Regions from separate parts of the Aeribacillus sp. FSL K6-1121 genome, predicted to be linked through region 1. Evidence: a T-box and tRNA genes for the amino acid it is inferred to sense, from the RefSeq annotation. Region 1 holds a T-box; the other holds one or more tRNA genes.
What was found. A T-box is a leader RNA that pairs with one kind of tRNA and senses whether it is charged. The one in region 1 lies ahead of glyQ (glycine--tRNA ligase subunit alpha), so its partner is inferred to be a tRNA-Gly.
Positions count from the first base shown of each region.

Region 1 (10,948 bases):
TTTGTTAGAAAAGGACAAATATTAGTTTCCGGTGTAGTTGGAGAAGGTGATAAAATACGAAAAGTGGCAGCAGACGGAGAAGTATTAGGCGAAACTTGGTATATTTCAACAGTGGAGGTGCCGCTTCAAACAACTTTCCAGTTATTTTCAGGAAAGTCAGTCACGAAGCATTTTCTCTCCTTTCGTTCTTTTTCCCTTCCTATTTGGGGGATGTTTCGCAATGATGAATCGGAATATCCGCAATATACGGTGGAGAGAGACGAGCGTCCATTAAAATTTTTAAAATGGGATCTTCCAGTTAACTATAAGAAAGAAACGATTCGTGAGACGGAAACCTTTCACAGAAAATATTCTGTGGATGAAGCGAAACGGCAAGCGATTGCTGCCGGGAAAAATGACTTATTTCGAAAACTTGGAAAAGATGTCAAAATTGTTGGCGAAAAAGTTTTGCACGAAGACGTCGAGAATGGTAAAGTAAGATTGAAAATACACTTCCAAGTTATTGAAAACATTGTAAAAATAAAACGGGTTCAGGGAGATTAGAGAATGACAGAAGATTTAGTCACAATCAGCCAGAGTTTAGAAAATCCGAATGAAGCCATTAATTTATTTGGGATTCATGATGTTCATTTAAAAAGAATTGAAGAAGAGTTAAACGTATCGATCATTTCGCGCGGTGAAGCGGTATATGTTTCAGGAGATAAAGAAAAAGCTGAACTGGTTGAAGACATCTTGAAATCCCTTCTTTCGGTTATTCGAAAAGGAATTTCGATTAACGAACAAGACGTACTTTATGCAACAAAAATGGCGAAAAGTGGGAAGATCGATGAATTTGAATCCCTATACGATGAAGAAGTTGCGAAAAATGCAAAAGGAAAAACCATTCGTGTAAAAACGCTAGGTCAACGAAAGTATTTTCAAGCAATTAAAACGCATGATTTAGTATTTGGAATCGGTCCAGCAGGAACAGGAAAAACGTTTCTCGCTGTTGTCATGGCCGTCCATTGCTTGAAAAATGGGCTTGTAAATAAAATCATATTAACGCGGCCGGCCGTTGAAGCTGGTGAAAATTTAGGTTTTTTGCCCGGCGATTTAAAAGAAAAGGTAGATCCTTATTTAAGACCTTTATATGATGCTCTACACGATATTTTAGGCGTGGACCATACGGAGCGCTTGTTAGAAAGAGGAGTTATTGAAATTGCTCCATTGGCGTATATGCGCGGAAGAACACTTGAGGATGCGTTCGTTATTTTAGATGAAGCGCAAAATACAACAACTCAGCAAATGAAAATGTTTCTAACCCGTTTAGGCTTTGGATCCAAAATGGTCATTACAGGCGACCTGACACAAGTGGATTTGCCCAAAGGAGTAAAATCAGGACTGCTTGAAGCGAATGAAAAATTATCGGGCATTCGGGGCATTTCATTCGTATATTTAAAGGAAACTGATGTCGTGCGGCACCCGCTCGTTTCAAAAATTATTGAGGCTTATGAAAAAGATGATCAGTAAGACCCGCTCATCATGACCGGGTCATTTTTTGCATAGAATTGATCGGAGGTGCTGTGACAAATGAAAAGAAAAATGGATCGCAAAGACAGGAAACAGCCGATATTCCATTTTTTGAAAAAAATGCAATCCCTTCATCTTTTCTTATATCCCGTTATTGGAGTAATTTTGTTTATCGTTTTATACAGCAATGTAGAACCGGACACGTTTGATGCCAAATTATTTTCAGTATCCGACCAAACGATTTACGCACCTGTTACCGTTGTCGATAAGGAAATGACGGAAAAGAGAAGAGAAGAAGCTGCTGAAAGCGTGGAAGATCAATATGTGCTAAAAAAAGAATATGCGGACAACAGTGTGGATTTGGTCGAATCTTTATTTGATGCCATCATGGAGGCTTCTTCTAATGCCGAAATGAGCAGCAAAGAGAAGCTTGACAGGCTTAAAAGCAGTTTAGGAGATATGTATGATAAATATCCTGAAAGCGTATATACATCGTTGTTAAGTGCGAATGAAGGACAGCTTACGCTGGCGAAAGATGCGGTTGTTACGGCTGTCAATGAAACGATGAGCGAGCCGATTCCGGCTGAAAAATTAGAAGAAGCGAGAAACAAAGTGAAAGAACGGCTTCAAAACGTGAATTTGCCGGATAAGATACGCTCAGCAGCTGAAGAGATTGGACGCAGCGCAATTATTTCCAATTATGTATTTGACCCTAAATCAACAGATGAAAAGCGGGAAGAAGCAAAAGAAAAAGTGCAGGAGGTTCAAATTAAGCAAGGTCAAATTATAGTCGAAGAGGGCCAATTAATTGACAGGGAAGTATATAGAAAGCTGGAATTGTTGGGCCTTTTAGATAATAAGTACACATTTCAGCCGATCATTGGTCTTTTCATTTTAGTCTTATTAGTGATGATCTATCTTGCATATTTTTTTGAAAAAGAAAAGAACTCGTTCTTTACGAGTAAAAACCAGTCATTGCTTCTCTTTACCATCATCCTGGCGATAACGTTAACGGTCATGAAGATTATCAGCTTATTTCAAAAAATGGACTATTCTCATATCGGCTTTATTGTCCCGGTGCTGATGGGAGTCATGTTGACAAAGCTTTTGATTAATGACCGCCTTGCGTTCGTGACAAGCATTATATATGCTTTTTGCGGAAGCTTGATTTTTAATGATGGAGTCACTGGCACATTTAATTTTACAATTGGTCTTTACTACTTATGCGGGTGCATCGCAGCCATTCTGTTTCTAGGGGAACATAACGTCCGTTCGAAAATTTTACAAGCTGGTCTTTTCGTTTCGGCTGTTAATATTGTTGTGATCACCGCTATTTTATTCATTCAAAATGGAATTTATTCGAATCTAGAGATCGGTTCTTATTTTCTTATGGCGATTGTATCAGGTGTTATCTCTTCCGTCTTGACAATCGGTTTAATGCCTTTTTTTGAATCAGGTTTTGGCATTTTATCGACGATGAAGCTGATTGAACTGTCGAATCCGAATCATCCTTTATTAAGGAAAATATTAACGGAGGCGCCTGGTACTTATCATCACAGTGTAATGGTGGCCAATCTAGCCGAGGCTGCTTGCGAAGCGATCGGTGCGAATGGATTGTTGGCAAGAGTTGGAAGCTACTATCACGATATCGGCAAGACGAAACGGCCGCGCTATTTTATTGAAAACCAAATGAACATGGAAAATCCGCATGATAAATTGTCCCCTCAGCTAAGCAAAAACATTATTATTGCTCATGCTGAAGAGGGAGCAGAAATGTTAAGGAAGCATAAAATGCCGAAAGAATTTATCGATATTGCTCTGCAGCATCATGGAACATCGCTTTTAAAATTTTTCTACCATAAAGCCCAAGAAAATAGTGATCAGCCTATTTTGGAAAGTGAGTTTAGATATCCGGGTCCGAAGCCGCAAACGCGGGAGATTGCCGTTATTTGTATCGCTGACAGTGTAGAAGCAGCTGTTCGTTCAATGAAAAATCCGATGCCCGAAAAAATTGAAAAGCTTGTTCGTTCCATCATAAAAGATAAACTTCAAGACGGGCAATTCGACGAATGTGATATAACGTTTAAAGAGCTTGAAACGGTGGCAAAAATATTGTGTGAAACATTGAAGGGGATTTTTCATTCAAGAATTGAATATCCGGAATTTCATGAAAAGAAGGTGAAGAAAACATGACATTATCCATTGACATTTTCGACCAGACGGAAACACTCTCTTCTGAGGAAATAGAAACGATCGAAAGTTTGCTGCAATTTGCTGCTATAGAAGAACGTGTTCCCAAAGATTCGGAAGTATCTGTAACCTTTGTTACTAATAAAGACATTCAAGAGATCAATCGGGATTACCGGGGAAAAGATCAGCCGACAGATGTGATTTCATTTGCGCTTGAAGAAACAGGAGAAGATGAAGTGGAGATCCAAGGTGCTGAGCTCCCCCCTCATTTAGGGGATATCATTATCTCAATAGAAAAAGCGAAAGAGCAAGCAGAAGAATACGGCCACTCATTTATGAGAGAGCTCGGATTTTTATCTGTTCACGGCTTTTTGCATTTATTAGGTTATGATCATATGACAAAAGAAGAAGAAGAAAAAATGTTTTCAAGGCAAAAGGAAATTTTAGAGAAATTTGGATTGAAAAGAACAGGATAAACATGAAGACTTTGTTGAAAAGCTTTTATTTTGCCGTACAAGGAATAGCTGCAGCCTTCCAAACCGAGCGGAACTTTAGAATTCATGTGACAGCTGCGATCATCGTGATCGCAGCCGGATTATTTTTCAACATTAGCTTAATTGAATGGATTGTCATTCTCCTATTAATTGGCGGAATGTTAGCTTTAGAGCTGGTCAATACTGCCATTGAACGAATCGCTGATGCTGTGTCGAAAGAATTTCATCCTCTGCTTAAAACTGCAAAAGATGCAGCTGCAGGAGCAGTATTGGTTTATGCAGCCGTTTCGGTTGTCATCGGATTCATCATTTTTGCCCCCAAAATAATTGAAGTTTTTTCGTGAAAAATGTAGAATTTTCTGAAAAAATAAACGTGAAATTAAATGAAAAATGATGTAAAATAATGAGTATAAGCTGCAACGTAAACGAAAGGAAGGAAGCTATGGACTCCCATCAACTAATTGAAGAAGCAAAAAGAGCAAGAGAATTTGCTTATGCACCTTACTCTCGATTTAAAGTAGGTGCAGCACTTCTGACAAAGGATGGAAAAGTATACAAAGGATGCAATATTGAAAACGCAGCTTATTCCATGTGCAATTGTGCCGAGCGCACTGCTATATATAAAGCGGTTTCAGAAGGTGAAAATGAATTCGCAGCTATTGCCATAGTTGCGGATACAAAGCGCCCTGTATCGCCGTGCGGCGCTTGCAGGCAAGTCATAGCAGAGCTCTGTCCTAAAAATATGAAGGTGATTTTGGCGAATCTTAACGGAGACTATAACGAGCTAACAGTTGAACAACTATTACCAGAAGCATTTACATCGGAGGATTTACATGAATAAGACAAAATTTAAATCAGGATTTGTATCAATCATCGGCCGTCCGAATGTCGGCAAATCGACTTTTATTAACCGTGTAATCGGTCAAAAAATTGCGATTATGAGCGATAAACCTCAAACAACGAGAAACAAAATACAAGGGGTTTATACGACGGAAAACTCACAAATTATTTTTATCGACACTCCCGGTATTCATAAACCAAAGCATAAATTGGGCGATTTTATGATGAAAGTCGCTCAAAATACGCTCAAAGAAGTGGATCTAATTCTGTTTATGATTAATGCTGAAGAAGGATTAGGCCGCGGTGATGAATATATCATGGAACGATTGAAGGAAACCGATACTCCTGTATTTTTAGTTGTCAATAAAATCGATCGGGTTCATCCTGATGATTTATTGCCGCTTATTGACCAATACAGGGAAAAGTTCGAGTTTCAGGAAATTGTTCCAATTTCTGCCCTGCAAGGAAACAACATTGAAACGTTGCTAGGGCAAATTGAAGCGTATTTGCCGGAAGGTCCGCAATATTATCCTAGTGATCAGGTGACAGATCACCCGGAACGTTTTATCATTTCTGAACTAGTTCGCGAAAAAGTATTGCATTTGACAAGAGAAGAGATCCCGCATTCTGTCGCAGTTGTTGTTGATTCTATTGAAAAAAGAGAAAACCATGCAGTATATATAGCTGCAACAATTGTTGTGGAACGCAACTCTCAAAAAGGTATTATCATTGGGAAGCAAGGAAGAATGTTGAAAGAAATTGGGAAAAGGGCAAGGGTTGACATTGAAAACTTGCTCGGATCAAAAGTCTTTTTAGAGCTGTGGGTCAAAGTGCAAAAAGATTGGAGAAATCGCCTGTCGCAATTGCGAGATTTTGGATTTAGGGAAGACGAATATTAATTGACTTGAAGGAAGTTAGAAATATTTTCAAAACATGAAAATGAGTCAAAAAGGCTATGATAACAATGAATTGGATATAGCTTAGGAACAACGACAGAAAGGTGGGGACAATATGTTAGATTTTACCTGGAAAGTATTCACGTTTACAGGTAATATTGACACATATCTCCTTTTTAAAGAGCTTGAAAAGGAGCGAACGAAAGATTGTCAAATGAAGGAAGAAGAGCGGACTGAGGTTGATCTCCCTGTTTAGTAGTGCTGTATCCAATAGGATGGTGGAGAAATGCTTGTAAAGACGGAAGGAATTGTCATTCGTACAACGGAATATGGTGAGACCAATAAAGTTGTTACAATATATACAAGGGAGTTTGGGAAAGTTGGTGTAATGGCACGGGGCGCAAATAAACCGAACAGCCGCCTCGCAGCTGTTACCCAACTTTTTACGTATGGAAATTTTTTGTATCATCAATCTTCTGGATTGGGCAATTTAAGCCAAGGAGAAATCATTTCCGCTTTTAGAGAGATTAAGGAAAATATTTTTTTGACTGCATATGCTTCATATATTGTAGAGCTCCTTGATAAAGGAACAGATGAAAAAGACAGAAACCCTTTTTTGTTTGAGCTCTTATTTCAAACACTTCATCTGCTGAATGAAGAAAAGGATGCGGAAATTTTGACCAATATATTTGAAATAAAGATGCTCAACGTTCTCGGTTTATATCCCGAATTAAACAAATGTGCAGTAAGCGGCGAAACAAACGGACCGTTTCATTTTTCATTAAAAGAAAACGGATTGATTTGCAGCCGCTGTTTTGAAAAAGATCCTTACAGGCTCAATATTTCTCAGAAGACAGTGAAGCTGTTGCGGCTGTTTTATTCTATTGACTTAAACCGCATTGGTCAAATATCCGTCTCCGCTGAGACAAAAAAAGAACTGAGATTTGTTCTTGATCAATATTATCAGGAATATGCAGGTTTATCGCTGAAATCGAAAAAATTTTTAAATCAGCTTGACAGTTTAAAAGAAATGTTGTAAACCATATACATGGATGTGAAACCTTTCAAATGAAGGATTTATCCCCCCCTCATGCTGTTAGAAAAAGCGATTTAATGTCATGTAATGAGCGGAAATGATACGTGTCAAATTGAATAATAAAATGCGATGAAGGAAAAGAGTACCTGCAATCTTCATAGAAAGCGACCTTAGGATGGTGCGAGCTAAGGTATGAGGATGCAGGGAACGGCGTTCCAGAGCAATAACGGTTTACGAGAGGCTGAAACGTTTTTCAGCAAATAGGGTGGAACCGCGGGTCATCCCGTCCCTATGCAACTTTGTTGCATTAGGGACGGTTTTTATTTTGTTCGAACATAACTTAATTGTGGAGGTGCATGATGAATGAACATTCAAGAAATGATTTTGACGCTGCAAAAGCATTGGGCCGATCATGGATGTATTTTGATGCAGGCATATGATGTAGAAAAAGGTGCCGGAACCATGAGCCCATACACATTTCTTCGCTCCATCGGGCCAGAACCGTGGAATGTTGCTTACGTGGAGCCGTCAAGAAGACCTGCTGACGGAAGGTATGGGGAAAATCCGAACCGCCTTTATCAACACCATCAATTCCAAGTCATTATGAAGCCGTCTCCGAAAAACATACAAGAAATTTATTTAGATTCATTAAAGGCTCTTGGAATTGATCCGCTTGAACATGACATCCGCTTTGTGGAAGATAACTGGGAAAATCCTTCTCTCGGCTGCGCAGGGCTTGGCTGGGAAGTTTGGCTTGACGGAATGGAAATTACTCAATTCACGTATTTTCAGCAGGTCGGAGGACTGGAATGCAAACCGATTTCTGTTGAAATAACTTATGGAATAGAGCGTTTGGCGTCTTATATTCAAGAAAAAGAAAATGTATTTGACCTTGAATGGACAAACGGATTTACATACCGGGACATTTTTTATCAGCCTGAATATGAGCATTCCAAGTATACGTTCGAAACATCCGATACAAACATGCTATTTGAACTGTTTAATACGTATGAAAAAGAAGCGCACAGACAGATGGAATTAGGTCTCGTTCATCCAGCGTACGACTACGTTTTAAAATGCTCGCACACATTTAATTTGCTTGACGCAAAAGGAGCTATTTCTGTTACAGAACGAACCGGATATATTGGCAGAGTGAGAAAGCTGGCAAGAAAAGTTGCCAAAACGTTTTATGAAGAACGGGAAAAACTCGGTTTTCCAATGCTGAAAAACAAGGGGGCCGAAAATCATGAATAAACGGGATTTACTTATCGAAATCGGGCTTGAAGAAATGCCTGCCGGCGTCATCCTGTCTTCGATTGATCAGCTGGCTGACAAAGTAGGAGCTTGGCTGGATGAACATCGCATTTCTTACGCCAAAATAAAAAAATATTCAACTCCTAGACGTCTTGCCGTCCTTGTAGAGGATGTAAATGAAAAACAGGAAGATTTGCTTGGCGAAGCAAAAGGACCGGCAAAAAAGATTGCGGTTGATGAGAATGGAAATTGGACAAAAGCAGCGTTAGGCTTTGCACGGAGCCAAGGAGCTTCCACAAACGACATATCCTTTAAAGAAGTAAACGGTGTTGAGTACGCTTTTGTTCAAACATTTCAAAAAGGGAAAGAAACGAAAGAACTGCTCCCAGGGTTAGAAGAGATTATTCAAACCATCCATTTTCCGAAAAATATGCGTTGGGGAAATTGGAATCTTCGCTATATCCGTCCGATCCAATGGTTAGTTGTCTTATTTGGACAAGACATCATTCCGTTTTCCATTACCGATGTTCCGACAGGAAATGTTACGTATGGCCATCGCTTTTTAGGAACGAAAGCGGAAATTTCCACTCCACGCGATTATGAAAATACTTTGTTGAACCAGTTTGTTGTCGCCGATTATGAAAAACGAAAACAAATGATCATTCAACAGCTGGAGGAACTGGAAAGAAAGGAAAACTGGATCATCCCTGTTGATGAAGATTTGCTCGAGGAAGTTACAAACTTGGTGGAATATCCGACCGCCCTGTACGGTTCATTCGAAGACCAGTTTTTAACATTGCCTGAAGAAGTGTTAGTGACGACGATGAAGGAGCATCAGCGATATTTTCCTGTCAAAAATAAAGATGGAAAGCTGCTTCCGTTTTTTGTTACCGTAAAAAACGGGAATGATCAAAACATTGAAACGATTGCCAAGGGGAATGAAAAGGTCCTTCGGGCAAGACTTTCCGATGCAAATTTCTTTTACGAAGAAGACAAAAAGCTTGCCATCGATACCGCACTGGAGAAGCTTGAAAAAATTGTTTTTCATGAAGAACTGGGTTCCATCGGTGACAAGGTTCGCCGAATTGTAAAATTATCAGAAAAGCTTAGCGAAAAGCTTGAATGCTCCAATGAGGAGAAAGCTTATATTAAACGGACTGCTTCCATTTGCAAATTTGACATTGTTACGCAAATGGTTTATGAATTTCCAGAGCTTCAAGGAATTATGGGAGAAAAATACGCTCTTTTAAAGGGTGAACAGGAAGAGGTTGCAAAAGGAATAAATGAGCATTATATGCCGCGGCATGCTTCCGACAAGACGCCTGAAACGTCGAGCGGAGCCATTGTAGGGCTTGCGGACAAGCTGGATACAATTGCAGGATTTTTTTCGATCGGTTTGATTCCAACTGGCTCACAAGATCCGTATGCATTAAGAAGACAAGCAAGCGGCATTGTTCAAATTCTTCGAGCCAAACAATGGCGGCTTGAATTGGAGGAATTGTTCGACCTTGCTATAAATGTATATGGTTTAGAAAATAAAGACAATTTGAGAAAAGAATTGCTGTCGTTCTTCCAAATGAGAGTCAAATTTGCGCTTCATGAAGAAAATGTCCGCCATGATATAATTGAATCGGTATTACAATCCAATTACCATGAAGTTAATGCATATTTCGAGCGGGCTGCCGTTCTGTCAGAAGAAAGCCAAAAGGGTGACTTTAAAGAAGTAATTGAATCGCTGTCTCGTGTTGTCAACATCTCGTCTAAGGGCCAAGAGGGCAATATTAAAGAAGAGCTGTTCGAGAAGGAAGAAGAAAAAACATTGTATCAAGCGTATTTACGGCTTGAAGAAAATTTTGTAAAATTGCAAAAAGAGGGTAATTTTAAAGAAGCATTTTTGGAAATGAAAGCTTTAAAGCCGGTGATTGATCGTTATTTTGATAATATTATGGTAATGGCAGAGGATGAGTCGGTTAAACAAAACAGGCTGTCCCAAATGGTACAATTAACAAAAATAATCACATCTTTTGCCAAAGTGAATGAAATTATCGTAAAATAAATGCAAATGGACGATTATCCCGAGGATAATCGTCTTTCCTTTCGCCGTAATGAGCAATAGAAAACCTTTTCAAAATATTGAAATCATATATAATATTTTTATAATGCAGCCTCTTTTTCAAGGTGGTGAGGACAATAGAGCTTAATAAACGGCAAGAACAAATATTGCAAATCGTTAAGGAGCATGGGCCAATTACAGGTGAGCATATTGCAGATCGTTTAAACTTGACAAGAGCTACGCTAAGACCTGATTTAGCAATTTTAACAATGGCTGGATACCTTGACGCAAGGCCGCGAGTCGGCTATTTTTATACAGGGAAATCAGGCGCCAATTTGCTTGCAGAGAAATTAAAAAAGCTCCAAGTAAAAGATTTTCAGTCGATCCCAGTCGTTGTCAACGATAATGTTTCTGTTTATGATGCAATTTGTACAATGTTTTTGGAAGATGTCGGGACATTATTTGTGGTAGATAATCAATCGTTGCTAGTGGGAGTGCTGTCGAGAAAAGATCTCCTCCGGGCAAGCATCGGCAAACAGGAATTAACCCAAATCCCCGTCAATATTATTATGACTAGAATGCCAAATATAACCGTATGCAAAAAGGAAGATCTTATTATTGATGTAGCAAGGATTTTAATTGAAAAGCAAATCGATGCACTGCCCGTTGTAAAAGA
Region 1 is NZ_JBBOPS010000001.1:452,830-463,777, forward strand. Features, by position in the region: gene yqfD (sporulation protein YqfD) at 1-543, shown strand, start outside; gene NSQ61_RS02250 (PhoH family protein) at 547-1,509, shown strand; gene NSQ61_RS02255 (HD family phosphohydrolase) at 1,570-3,702, shown strand; gene ybeY (rRNA maturation RNase YbeY) at 3,699-4,175, shown strand; gene NSQ61_RS02265 (diacylglycerol kinase family protein) at 4,178-4,537, shown strand; gene NSQ61_RS02270 (cytidine deaminase) at 4,636-5,034, shown strand; gene era (GTPase Era) at 5,027-5,932, shown strand; gene NSQ61_RS02280 (YqzL family protein) at 6,045-6,185, shown strand; gene recO (DNA repair protein RecO) at 6,216-6,968, shown strand; T-box leader at 7,086-7,259, shown strand; gene glyQ (glycine--tRNA ligase subunit alpha) at 7,329-8,219, shown strand; gene glyS (glycine--tRNA ligase subunit beta) at 8,212-10,275, shown strand; gene NSQ61_RS02300 (helix-turn-helix transcriptional regulator) at 10,401-10,948, shown strand, end outside.

Region 2 (10,948 bases), 400 kb from region 1:
TTAAAAAAAGTTTTCATCGCATGAAACACATCTGCTTTTTGCTTTAACACAAAATAGCGGAATTTTGGATTGTTGATGTTTTTATAAGCTGACATTAAGGTGGAGTATCTGTTGTACTGGTTGACCTCGCCGTAACAAAAGATGTTGCAAATTTTCATTAGTTCTTCGACAAGCTTCACGCATCGGCTGTTATCTGAAGTTAAATTATCTCCATCGGAAAAATGGAACGGATAAATATTGTACCGGGAAGGCGAGTATTTTTCTTCAATAAGTGCTAATGCTTTTCGATAGGCAGAAGAACAAATGGTGCCTCCGCTTTCACCTTTTGAAAAAAATTCATCCTCAGTGACAACCTTTGCCTCCGTATGATGGGCAATAAATTCAATATCTACCGTTTCGTATTTCGATCTTAAAAATCTAATCATCCAAAAGAAGAAACTTCTTGCCATGTATTTTTCCCATATTCCCATAGAACCGCTCGTATCCATCATTGCAAGCACAACAGCTTTTGACTCTGGTTTTTCCACTTCGTTCCAAGTTTTAAATTTCAAATCTTCCGGATATATCGGATAAAAACTTCGTTTTCCTGCCATCGCATTTCGTTTAAATGCCGAAAGCATTGTCCGTTTTTTATCAATGTTTCCCATAAGGCCTGTACGGCGAACATCGTTAAATTCTATTTTTTCAGCAATATTCTCATCCATTTCTTTTTGCTGTAAATCTGGAAGTTCAAGTTCCTGAAAGAACGCTTTTTCCAAGTCCATAATCGACACTTCAGCTTCATAATAGTCCTCTCCAGGCAAATCTCCAGCGCCTTCGCCTTTCCCAGCTGCTTGTGCATCATTGCTGCCATCCCTCGCAACAACATCGCCAATTTTACTGTCTCCCTTTCCTTGGCCGACATGTTTGTTTTTGTCATAGTTATATCGAATTTTATATTCATCAAGCGACCGTATCGGAATTTTTACTACATTTTTTCCGTTTGACATGATGATGCTTTCTTCTGAAATAAGATCAGGGAGATTATTGCGAATCGCTTCTTGCACTTTTTCTTGATGGCGAACTTGGTCATCATGGCCTTTACGATGGAGGGACCAATCCTCTCTAGAAACAACAAAGTGATGGTTCCCTTTGGATGTCATTTTTTTCCCTCCCTTAAAAAACTTGGCAATTCTTTTATTATATTCAAACGAATGGGTTCGTTTGGACAAATAAAAGATTATTCTATCATATGCTCGAACCTTCCAAAATTGACATGCTGTTGCACACCTTTTTTGATTAGAAATTTTGAAAAAAATAGCGCCCATTGGGCGAATCATGAACGAAACCAGCTTCAATTGTCAACGATTTAGTAAACTGCCTACATAGCGAAGAAGTTCATTGGCAGATGTTGAATTGTATCCATATTCATCAATGAGTCTCGCTACAACCTCGTTAATTTTCTTTAATTGCTGTTCGTCAGGCGTTTTAGTTGACGTTGTAATTTTCACAACGTCCTTCAAATCAGCAAACAATTTTTTCTGAATAGCTTCGCGCAACCGCTCATGGGAATTGTAGTCAAAACGTTTCCCTTTTCTTGCATATGCTGAAATGCGAATCAAAATTTCTTCTCGGAAAGCTTTTTTTGCATTTTCTGAGATGCCGATTTGCTCCTCAATTGAACGCATCAATTTTTCATCCGGATTCATTTCCTCGCCTGTCAGCGGATCGCGGATTTTGCTTTTATTGCAATACGCTTCAACATTATCTAAATAGTTGTCCATTAAAGTTTTTGCCGATTCTTCATATGAATAGACAAACGCCTTTTGAACCTCTTTTTTCGCAATTTCATCGTATTCTTTCCGCGCGATGGAAATGAAATTCAAATAACGCTCACGGTCTTCTTCTGAAATCGAAGGATGCTGATATAAACCTTCTTTTAACGAACGAAGTACATCTAACGCATTGATAGAAGGCACTTCTTTCCGAATAATGGTAGAAGAAATCCGATTGATGACGTAACGAGGATCGATGCCGCTCATTCCTTCTTCCGGATATTCTTTTTTTAGCTCTTCCACATCTACAGCATTAAACCCTTCAACCAATTCTCCGTCGTAAAGCCGCATCTTTTTCACAAGATCGATATCCGATCTCTTCGGCTCCTTTAAACGGGTTAAAATAGTAAACATTGCCGCTACTCTCAATGTATGAGGAGCGATATGAACATCGGATACATCGCTTTCTTTAATCATTTTTTCGTAAATTCTTTCTTCATCGGAGACCTTTAAATTATACGGGATCGGCATGACGATAATTCGCGAATGGAGAGCCTCATTTTTTTTGTTTGAAATAAATGAACGATATTCTGTTTCATTCGTGTGAGCGACTATGAGCTCATCAGCTGAAATGAGCGCAAATCGGCCCGCTTTAAAATTTCCTTCCTGAGTTAGAGATAGCAGATGCCATAAAAATTTTTCATCACATTTCAACATCTCTTGAAATTCCATCATTCCTCTGTTTGCCTTGTTAAGCTCTCCATCAAATCGATAAGCCCTCGGATCGGATTCTGAGCCGTATTCAGCAATTGTAGAAAAATCTATACTTCCCGTTAAATCGGCAATATCCTGCGATTTTGGATCAGACGGACTGAATGTGCCGATTCCTACCCGTTTGTCTTCTGAGAAAAAAATTCGTTCAACTAAAACATCCTCAATTCTTCCGCCGTATTCTTCTTCAAGGCGCATCATATTAAGCGGAGATAAATTGCCTTCAATTCGAATGCCGTATTCTTTATAAAAGTCGTCGCGAAGATGGTGCGGAATTAAGTGCAAAGGATCTTCATGCATCGGGCAGCCTTTAATTGCATAAACTGCACCTCTATCGGTTTTCGAATATTCTTCTAATCCCCTTTTTAACAAAGTGACAAGTGTAGATTTTCCGCCGCTGACAGGACCCATTAACAACAGAATTCTTTTTCTTACATCCAGCCGCTTAGCAGCGGGATGAAAATATTCTTCCACAAGACGTTCCAATGCTTCGTCCAGTCCAAAAATTTCCTGGTTGAAAAATTTATATCGTTTTCGGCCATTAATCTCCTCAATCCCTGCATCTTTTATCATATTATAAACGCGAGAATGGGCGGATTGGGCTATCCATGGTTTTTCTTTTAATATTTCCAAATATTCAGCGAAGGTGCCTTCCCATTTTAAGCGCTCTTCCATTTCTCTATGCTTTTCGATTTTTTTCAAAATATCCATCAGGGACCTCCTCCATCGTTGGTTTGAGCACCAGATTAATACAATTTATGCGAGGATGTCCTTAAAGATGCTTTTTGATTAGCTTAATATTTGAAAATGAGTTAAAAAATTTTGACAAAATGACAAACCTTAGGGAAATTCTTTCACTCGTTGGGAATGTTAATGTATAATAAAACTAGTAATTTTTGATTACGTTGTACATATGAAGGAGGGATCTTTTTCATGAAAACTGCTTTAGTTTTAGGTGTCTGCATCACATTTTTAATTGCTATTTTCACTGCAGGATACAACGATAAACCTGGTGTCAACAAAAAATAATTTTGTGCATATTGATGATTTGTTCACAAGTAGTCCTCCCGATAATTTTGTGAAGCGATAAAGCAGGTAGGGAATTGCGGCTTGTTTTAGTTCCATGAAAATAACTCCAAAAACATAAAAGGGGTGCTAATTATGGCGGCAGAAAGAGTATTTATCAGCCCTGCAAAATATGTTCAAGGTAAAAATGTCATTACAAAAATCGCGAATTATCTTGAAGGAATTGGAAACAAGACAGTCGTGATAGCTGATGAAATAGTTTGGAAAATTGCTGGGCATACAATTGTAAACGAATTAAAAAAAGGAAATATTGCAGCCGAAGAAGTAGTTTTTAGCGGAGAAGCTTCGAGAAACGAGGTAGAAAGAATCGCGAATATTGCAAGAAAAGCAGAAGCTACTATTGTAATCGGCGTTGGTGGAGGAAAAACGTTAGATACCGCAAAAGCGGTAGCGGATGAATTAGATGCTTATATAGTGATTGTGCCGACAGCTGCTTCAACTGATGCTCCAACTAGTGCTCTTTCTGTTATATATTCTGATGACGGCGTATTTGAAAGCTACCGTTTTTATAAAAAGAATCCAGATCTTGTACTTGTCGATACGAAAATTATCGCTAATGCTCCGCCACGTTTACTTGCCTCTGGAATCGCTGATGCACTTGCAACTTGGGTGGAAGCACGCAGTGTTATAAAATCCGGAGGAAAAACGATGGCGGGCGGCATCCCTACAATTGCAGCTGAAGCAATTGCAGAAAAATGTGAACAAACTTTATTCAAGTACGGGAAGCTTGCCTATGAATCAGTAAAAGCAAAAGTCGTCACCCCTGCGTTAGAAGCGGTCGTCGAAGCAAACACGCTCCTTAGCGGACTAGGTTTTGAAAGCGGCGGTTTGGCAGCGGCTCATGCTATTCATAACGGATTTACCGCGTTAGAAGGCGAAATACATCATTTGACACACGGAGAGAAAGTGGCATTTGGTACTCTTGTCCAGCTCGCTCTCGAAGAACATTCACAACAAGAAATTGAACGCTATATCGAGCTTTATTTGAGCCTTGATTTGCCAGTCACGTTGGAGGACATTAAATTAAAAGATGCTTCACGCGAAGATATACTAAAAGTCGCTAAAGCAGCAACCGCAGAAGGGGAAACAATCCATAATGCATTCAATGTGACAGCTGATGATGTAGCAGATGCGATTTTTGCTGCTGATCAATATGCGAAAGCATATAAAGAAAAACACCGCAAATAACGTTTTGAATTGGCATTTCTTCATGGGATACCTTGTTGACTGCAAAAAAGGCCAGGCGCTTTGACAGCTCTGGCCTTTGTATTTGCTTTTTTAACCTTATGGTAGTCCGCTCCTTCTCATACTTCCTTTATATTTGAACAGAATAACCGCCAAAAATAATGTATATTTACAATCCGAAAGAAGCCCAAAACTAAAAGTGTTTAAGATAATCCATGAAAGCTTTGCTGTCTTAGCGCCTCATACACTAAAATAGCGGCAGTGTTCGACAAATTTAATGCCCGAACGTTTTCCGTCATTGGAATGCGCAAACACCGATCTTCATTTTCTGCAAGCAATTCTTTTGGAAGTCCTGTTGTTTCACGTCCAAAAATGAAGAAAATCTCTTTGGAAGGATCACTAAAATCATAGCTCGTATAATATCGTTTTCCAAATTTAGTTATATAGTAGAAATCCCCGTTCTGGTTTTGCTGAAAAAAATGGTCAAGAGAATCATAATAATGAATGTTTACAAATTCCCAATAATCAAGCCCTGCGCGTCGAAGCATTTTATCATCCGTTGAAAAACCTAAAGGACGAATTAAATGAAGGGCTGTATTAGTCGCCGCACAAGTTCTAGCAATATTTCCAGTATTTGCAGGGATTTCTGGTTGATATAAAACAACGTGTAATGCCACAATGATTCACCTCGAAAACTATTATAACATTTTTAAGAATCCTCATTATCATCAATGATATGAAAAAATTTATATTGAATGTTTTCTGTATAGGCAGTTGAGTCTTCGTACGACCAATATCTCATTCGGCTGTTGGATGTTTGGGCATTGACAAGCGGCATATCGCTTTTATCTTTTGCAACAACAAATGTTGAATGGTCAAATCTGCCGTCGCCTTGAAAATCATAACAAATCACATCCCCGGGCTTAAGCAGCTCAGGAGACGAAACTTCTTTCGCTCTAAGTCCTGTTTTCGATGTGGACAAATACAGCATCAGCGCATGAGCTACAGACCAGCTGTAGCTCCAATTATTATTCGCAAGCCACCATCCTGATGACCGGTTCGGGTAGCCTCTCATCGGCGCATCACCGGCACGTAAACATTGGGAAACATAATTTGTACAATTTACGTCAAAATAAGGATAATTCGGATTTCTGCTGTTCCACCACCGTTCCGCATATTGGACGCTTTTCAACCGATCATATTGAAAAGAAACCCGTTCATCTTTTTCTTGCCATTTTTCGTTTGTCCAATCATCCTCTTCATCTTTATGAAAACAGTCTTTTAGTTTAACTTCATCAGATATTAAATGACCTTTATTGGAAAACTTCGCTACCCGCTCTTCCCCAATTTCTTCTATATATAAAAAATCACCTTGCTTATAAAGAAGCCTGTAATCACATAAATAATCTAAAACGGTTGCCTCATCTTCGATCTGTTTCGGCCATTTTATGAGACAAGTCGCTTTCACTATTTCCGCTTTTCGTTTTGCTGCCAGCTCTTTTTTCTTTTCACACCATTCAAGCTCTGAAGATTGCTGCCGATTGTGATTGACAGATTTGTTCACTAAAAATTGCAGCTTTTCATTTATTTTTCGATAAACAGCCTGTACGTCCACATTTGTCACCACCATTTTCGTTTCTTCTATATACGTATGATGGTGACAATTAAAATCATGCTTTCAACATTTCAATTCCTTTGACAATTTCATTCTTTACTTCTTCATCTTGTTCTTTTTCCAGAGCTTTTTCTAATTCAAAAAGCACTGATTGATCTCCTATCCTTCCAATCGCCCATGCGGCGGTTCCCCGAATAATCGGTCTTGAATCTTCGTGCATCAGTTTAATTAAATCAGGCAAAGCCGTTCTATCTTTATAATGGGCTAAAGCGATGATCGCATTTCGCTGAATCGGCTTTTTTCCTCTCCATGAACCAGCTATATGGCCGAATTTTTCTTTAAACTCGCGGTTTGAAATATGAAGAAGCGGCTTTAATTTTGGTTTTGCAATTTCAGGATCCGGTTCCATTTCAGAATGGATATGGAAATCCTTTCCTTTATTTTCCGGACAAACAAGCTGACAAGTGTCACAGCCGTAAAGCCTGTTTCCGATTTTCCCACGGTATTCATCAGGCAGAAACCCTTTTGTTTGCGTTAAAAAAGCAATACATTTCTTTGAATTGAGCTGCCCGCCTTGCACGAGCGCACCAGTCGGACATGAATCGACACATATGTTGCAGGATCCGCATCGGTCTTCAATCGGGGTGTCGGAAGGAAAAGGAATATTTGTAATCATTTCGCCTAAATATACATAAGAGCCGAATTCCGGTGTAATAATCATGCAGTTTTTTCCGCTCCATCCGATACCGGCTCGCTCTGCTACGGCCCGATCCGACAGCTCCCCCGTATCGACCATCGATTTAACCTGTGCTCCGTCCACTTTTTCTAAAATAAAGCTTTCCAGCTTTTTTAACCGATCTTTTAGAATCACGTGATAGTCTGTCCCCCATGAAGCCCTGCAAAATAAACCGCGCCGCTCTTTTTTTGTACTTCTGGGAGCATTTTTCATTTTTGAAGGATATGCCAACGCTATAGAGATAATCGATTTTGCTTTTGGAAGGAGCAGCTCAGGATTTGTCCGCTTTTCGATATCAGGCTCCTCGAATCCTGACTGATATCCTAACTGCTGCTGTACAATTAGCCGCTCCTTCAATGTTTCAAAAACATCAGCACTCGCAAAACCGATTTTATCGATTCCAATTTGCTTGCTGTATTCAATAATTTCTTGTTTGAGAACTGTGAAATCCACACCGCTCCACCCCCTTTGTTTTTATTTCAAAAAATATATAAACTATGTTAAGATAAAATGGCTGAAAATAGGAGGGAAATCAATGGAATTTTTTATTGCTGAAGAGGTCAAACAACGAATTCCTCACTTTAAAATAGGCTTAATTGAGTATGATCATATTCAAGTATCCGAATCCCCCCAAATGTTAAAAGGGAGACTTCGTTTCTTTCAAGAATCTATTTTTTTCGATCTAGAAAATAAAAATGCAGTTGAATTAGACGGCATTCGAGAATGGCGGGAAGTCTTTAAGCGTGTTGGCACTGATCCTAATCGATACCGCCCATCCAATGAGGCTCTTTTTCGCCGCGTTCAAAAACAGCAATACTTACAGTCTATCCATTCAGCAGTTGACTTAAATAATTTTTTCTCTTTGAAATATGAAATTCCGTTAGGCATCTACGACCGAAACAAAATAAAAGGACCTATTACGTTAAAAATCGGTAAAAATGGCGATTCATATGATGCCATCAACGGCCGCCAAGTGAATTTGGAAAATAAACTAGTAACCTGTGATGCAAACGGACCTTTCGGAAGCCCCTATGTTGATTCTAAGCGAACAGCAGTACAGCTTTCGACAACAAGCGCTTTACATATCGTTTATTTAAAGCCATCGATGCGGACAGAAGAAGCAAAAAAATTACTTGAAGCGATAGCAAACATGTTTGTTCAAATTCACGGTGGAGATGCTCGCCAACAAATTTTCGCTTAAGCCTCTCCCTTTTCTTTCTTTTAATGGCATGGCAGCCATATACAAAATTTCTATAATGAAAAAACGCAATGCTTCGTTTGCTTATAAAAACGAAACACTGCGTTGATGAATGATATGTATGGAGCGGGTGATGGGAATCGAACCCACGACATCAGCTTGGAAGGCTGAGGTTTTACCACTAAACTACACCCGCATACATTATTTCTTTTCTATTTAAGATGAAAAACACGCACTTGTCATGCCTCTTCCTCTTCCAGCTTATTCGAGGAAGTAGATGCGTCGAGGCAACTCGATGCTTATTCATCGAAGCATCGCTCGTGGCTGAGGTTTTACCACTAAACTACACCCGCATACATTATTTCTTTTCTATCAAGACGAAAAACACGCACTTGCCATGCCTCTTCCTCTTCCAGCTTATTCGAGGAAGGAGATGCGTCGAGGCAACTCGATGCTTATTCATTGAAGCATCGCTCGTGGCTGAGGTTTTACCACTAAACTACACCCGCATACATTATTTCTTTTCTATCAAGACGAAAAACACGCATTTGTCATGCCTCTTCCTCTTCCAGCTTATTCGAAGAAGGAGATGCGTCGAGGCAACTCGATGCTTATTCATCGAAGCATCGCTCGTGGTAGCCGTAATGCAATGACGGGTTTTATTATAGCAAAGCGAAAATGACGGTGCAACGGAAAAATGTAAAAAAAACGACATTTTTTTATGTTTTTGTCGAAATTGTGAACAAAATAGATACCAAGCTGTCCATTTAACACCCTATACCACTGAAAAAAGCATTAAATCAACAGTTTTTCTTATTTTGTTCATATATTTACAAAGCTGGTGGTAAATGTCCGGCGTTTAAATGTAAACTCCGAAATCATGGCAAGCTTAGATAACAGTTAGATTGAACCCCTCAGTCATTCCTTCGCAAACTAAATTTATCAACCAACATAAAATACTAAGAGCTGAGAAGATTCCTATAAAATCAGAGTAAAGTTAAGACCAAATGATAACTATACCTCAAAAACTACACCATTTTGATTCATTGAAAAAATGTGATGAGCGCACTTATCCCATATCTTTTAACTTTCTATAGCACTTTCGTGACTACAGCTCCCATACCTTGCCCATTTCAGAGCTGTCAAGAATTTTTTCAAAGATAAATATACACTTATCCGGTGGATCAAAAATCTGCCTTTTTTATATTACTATAAACAACTTGCTCTTCTAAAAATTCAGCTGATGAATCGTTAAAAGAAAGTAAAAAATCGACGTTCAAAAACGCCGATTTTCACCTTATTTTTTCAACATTTCAAACACTTGCTCGACATCCTTATCTCCTCTGCCAGAGAGATTAACGATCACAATATCCTCCTTGCTTAGCTGCGGGGCAAGTTTCATCGCATATGCTACAGCATGTGAACTTTCAAGGGCAGGGATGATTCCTTCCAACTTAGATAATTGCTGAAAAGCTTCCAAAGCCTCTTTTCCAGACACCGTAACATATTCTGCCCGTCCGGTTTCCTTCAAATAGCTGTGCTCTGGACCAATTCCAGGATAATCAAGCCCTGCTGCAATAGAGTAAGTCGGCATTGGATCATTATTTTCGTCAAGCAAAGTTAAGCATTTAAATCCGTGAATAACAGCTGGAACACCTTTCGTAAGCGTTGGTGCCTCTTCCGGCTCCACTCCTATTAATCTTACGTTTGGTTCGTCCAGATAATGCGCAAAAGCTCCGATTGCATTGCTTCCTCCTCCTGCACAAGCAATCACTGCTGTTGGAAGCTTCCCTTCTTTTTCAAGAATCTGCTTTTTCGACTCTTCACTAATAACCGATTGAAAATGCTTGACAATTGTTGGATACGGATGCGGGCCGACAGCAGATCCAAGCAAGTAAAACGTGTTTTGGTAATTTTCCACATAATCAGCTAAAGCTGCATCCACCGCATCCTTCAAACGTCCTTGTCCTTTTTCAACCGGTACTACCTTTGCACCAAGCAGCTCCATCCGAAACACATTTAATGCCTGCCGCTCTGTATCGAGCTTGCCCATATAGATGGTGCATTCCATTCCAAACATCGCACACGCGGTTGCTGTTGCAACACCGTGCTGTCCAGCACCTGTTTCTGCAATGATTCTAGTAGCCCCCATCCGTTTGGCAAGCAAGATCTGTCCAATTGCATTATTGATTTTATGTGCTCCGGTATGATTTAAATCTTCACGTTTTAAATAAACTTTCGCGCCCCCGAGCGCTTCTGTGAAATTTTTCGCATATGTCAGCGGATTTTCTCTACCAACATATTCTCTTAAATAATATGCCAATTCTTCATTAAACGTTGAATCGTTTTTAAATTTTTCGAAATTCTCTTCCAGTATGTCCAATGCTCTTTGCAAATCCTTTGGAACAAAGCTTCCTCCAAATTGGCCAAAATAACCCTTCTCAACTGTTTGCTGACTCATCTTACTCATCTCCTCTAAGCTTTTATTCAATTATAGCAAAACATGTTCAAATCAAACACTTATTTTTAGAATTTCTGCCGCTTATTATTTTGCATAGTTTAGCTCCCAAACTACACCGAATTTATCGATTACCACACCATAT
Region 2 is NZ_JBBOPS010000001.1:49,607-60,554, reverse strand. Features, by position in the region: gene yhbH (sporulation protein YhbH) at 1-1,142, opposite strand, end outside; gene NSQ61_RS00270 (PrkA family serine protein kinase) at 1,341-3,236, opposite strand; gene NSQ61_RS00265 (glycerol dehydrogenase) at 3,687-4,799, shown strand; gene trmL (tRNA (uridine(34)/cytosine(34)/5-carboxymethylaminomethyluridine(34)-2'-O)-methyltransferase TrmL) at 5,000-5,473, opposite strand; gene NSQ61_RS00255 (amidase domain-containing protein) at 5,506-6,426, opposite strand; gene queG (tRNA epoxyqueuosine(34) reductase QueG) at 6,467-7,600, opposite strand; gene NSQ61_RS00245 (B3/B4 domain-containing protein) at 7,683-8,348, shown strand; tRNA gene NSQ61_RS00240 (tRNA-Gly) at 8,468-8,541, opposite strand; gene trpB (tryptophan synthase subunit beta) at 9,643-10,806, opposite strand; gene NSQ61_RS00230 (VOC family protein) at 10,891-10,948, opposite strand, start outside.
Region 2: it encodes a tRNA-Gly, which carries the amino acid that the T-box ahead of glyQ (glycine--tRNA ligase subunit alpha) is inferred to sense. The anticodon was not compared.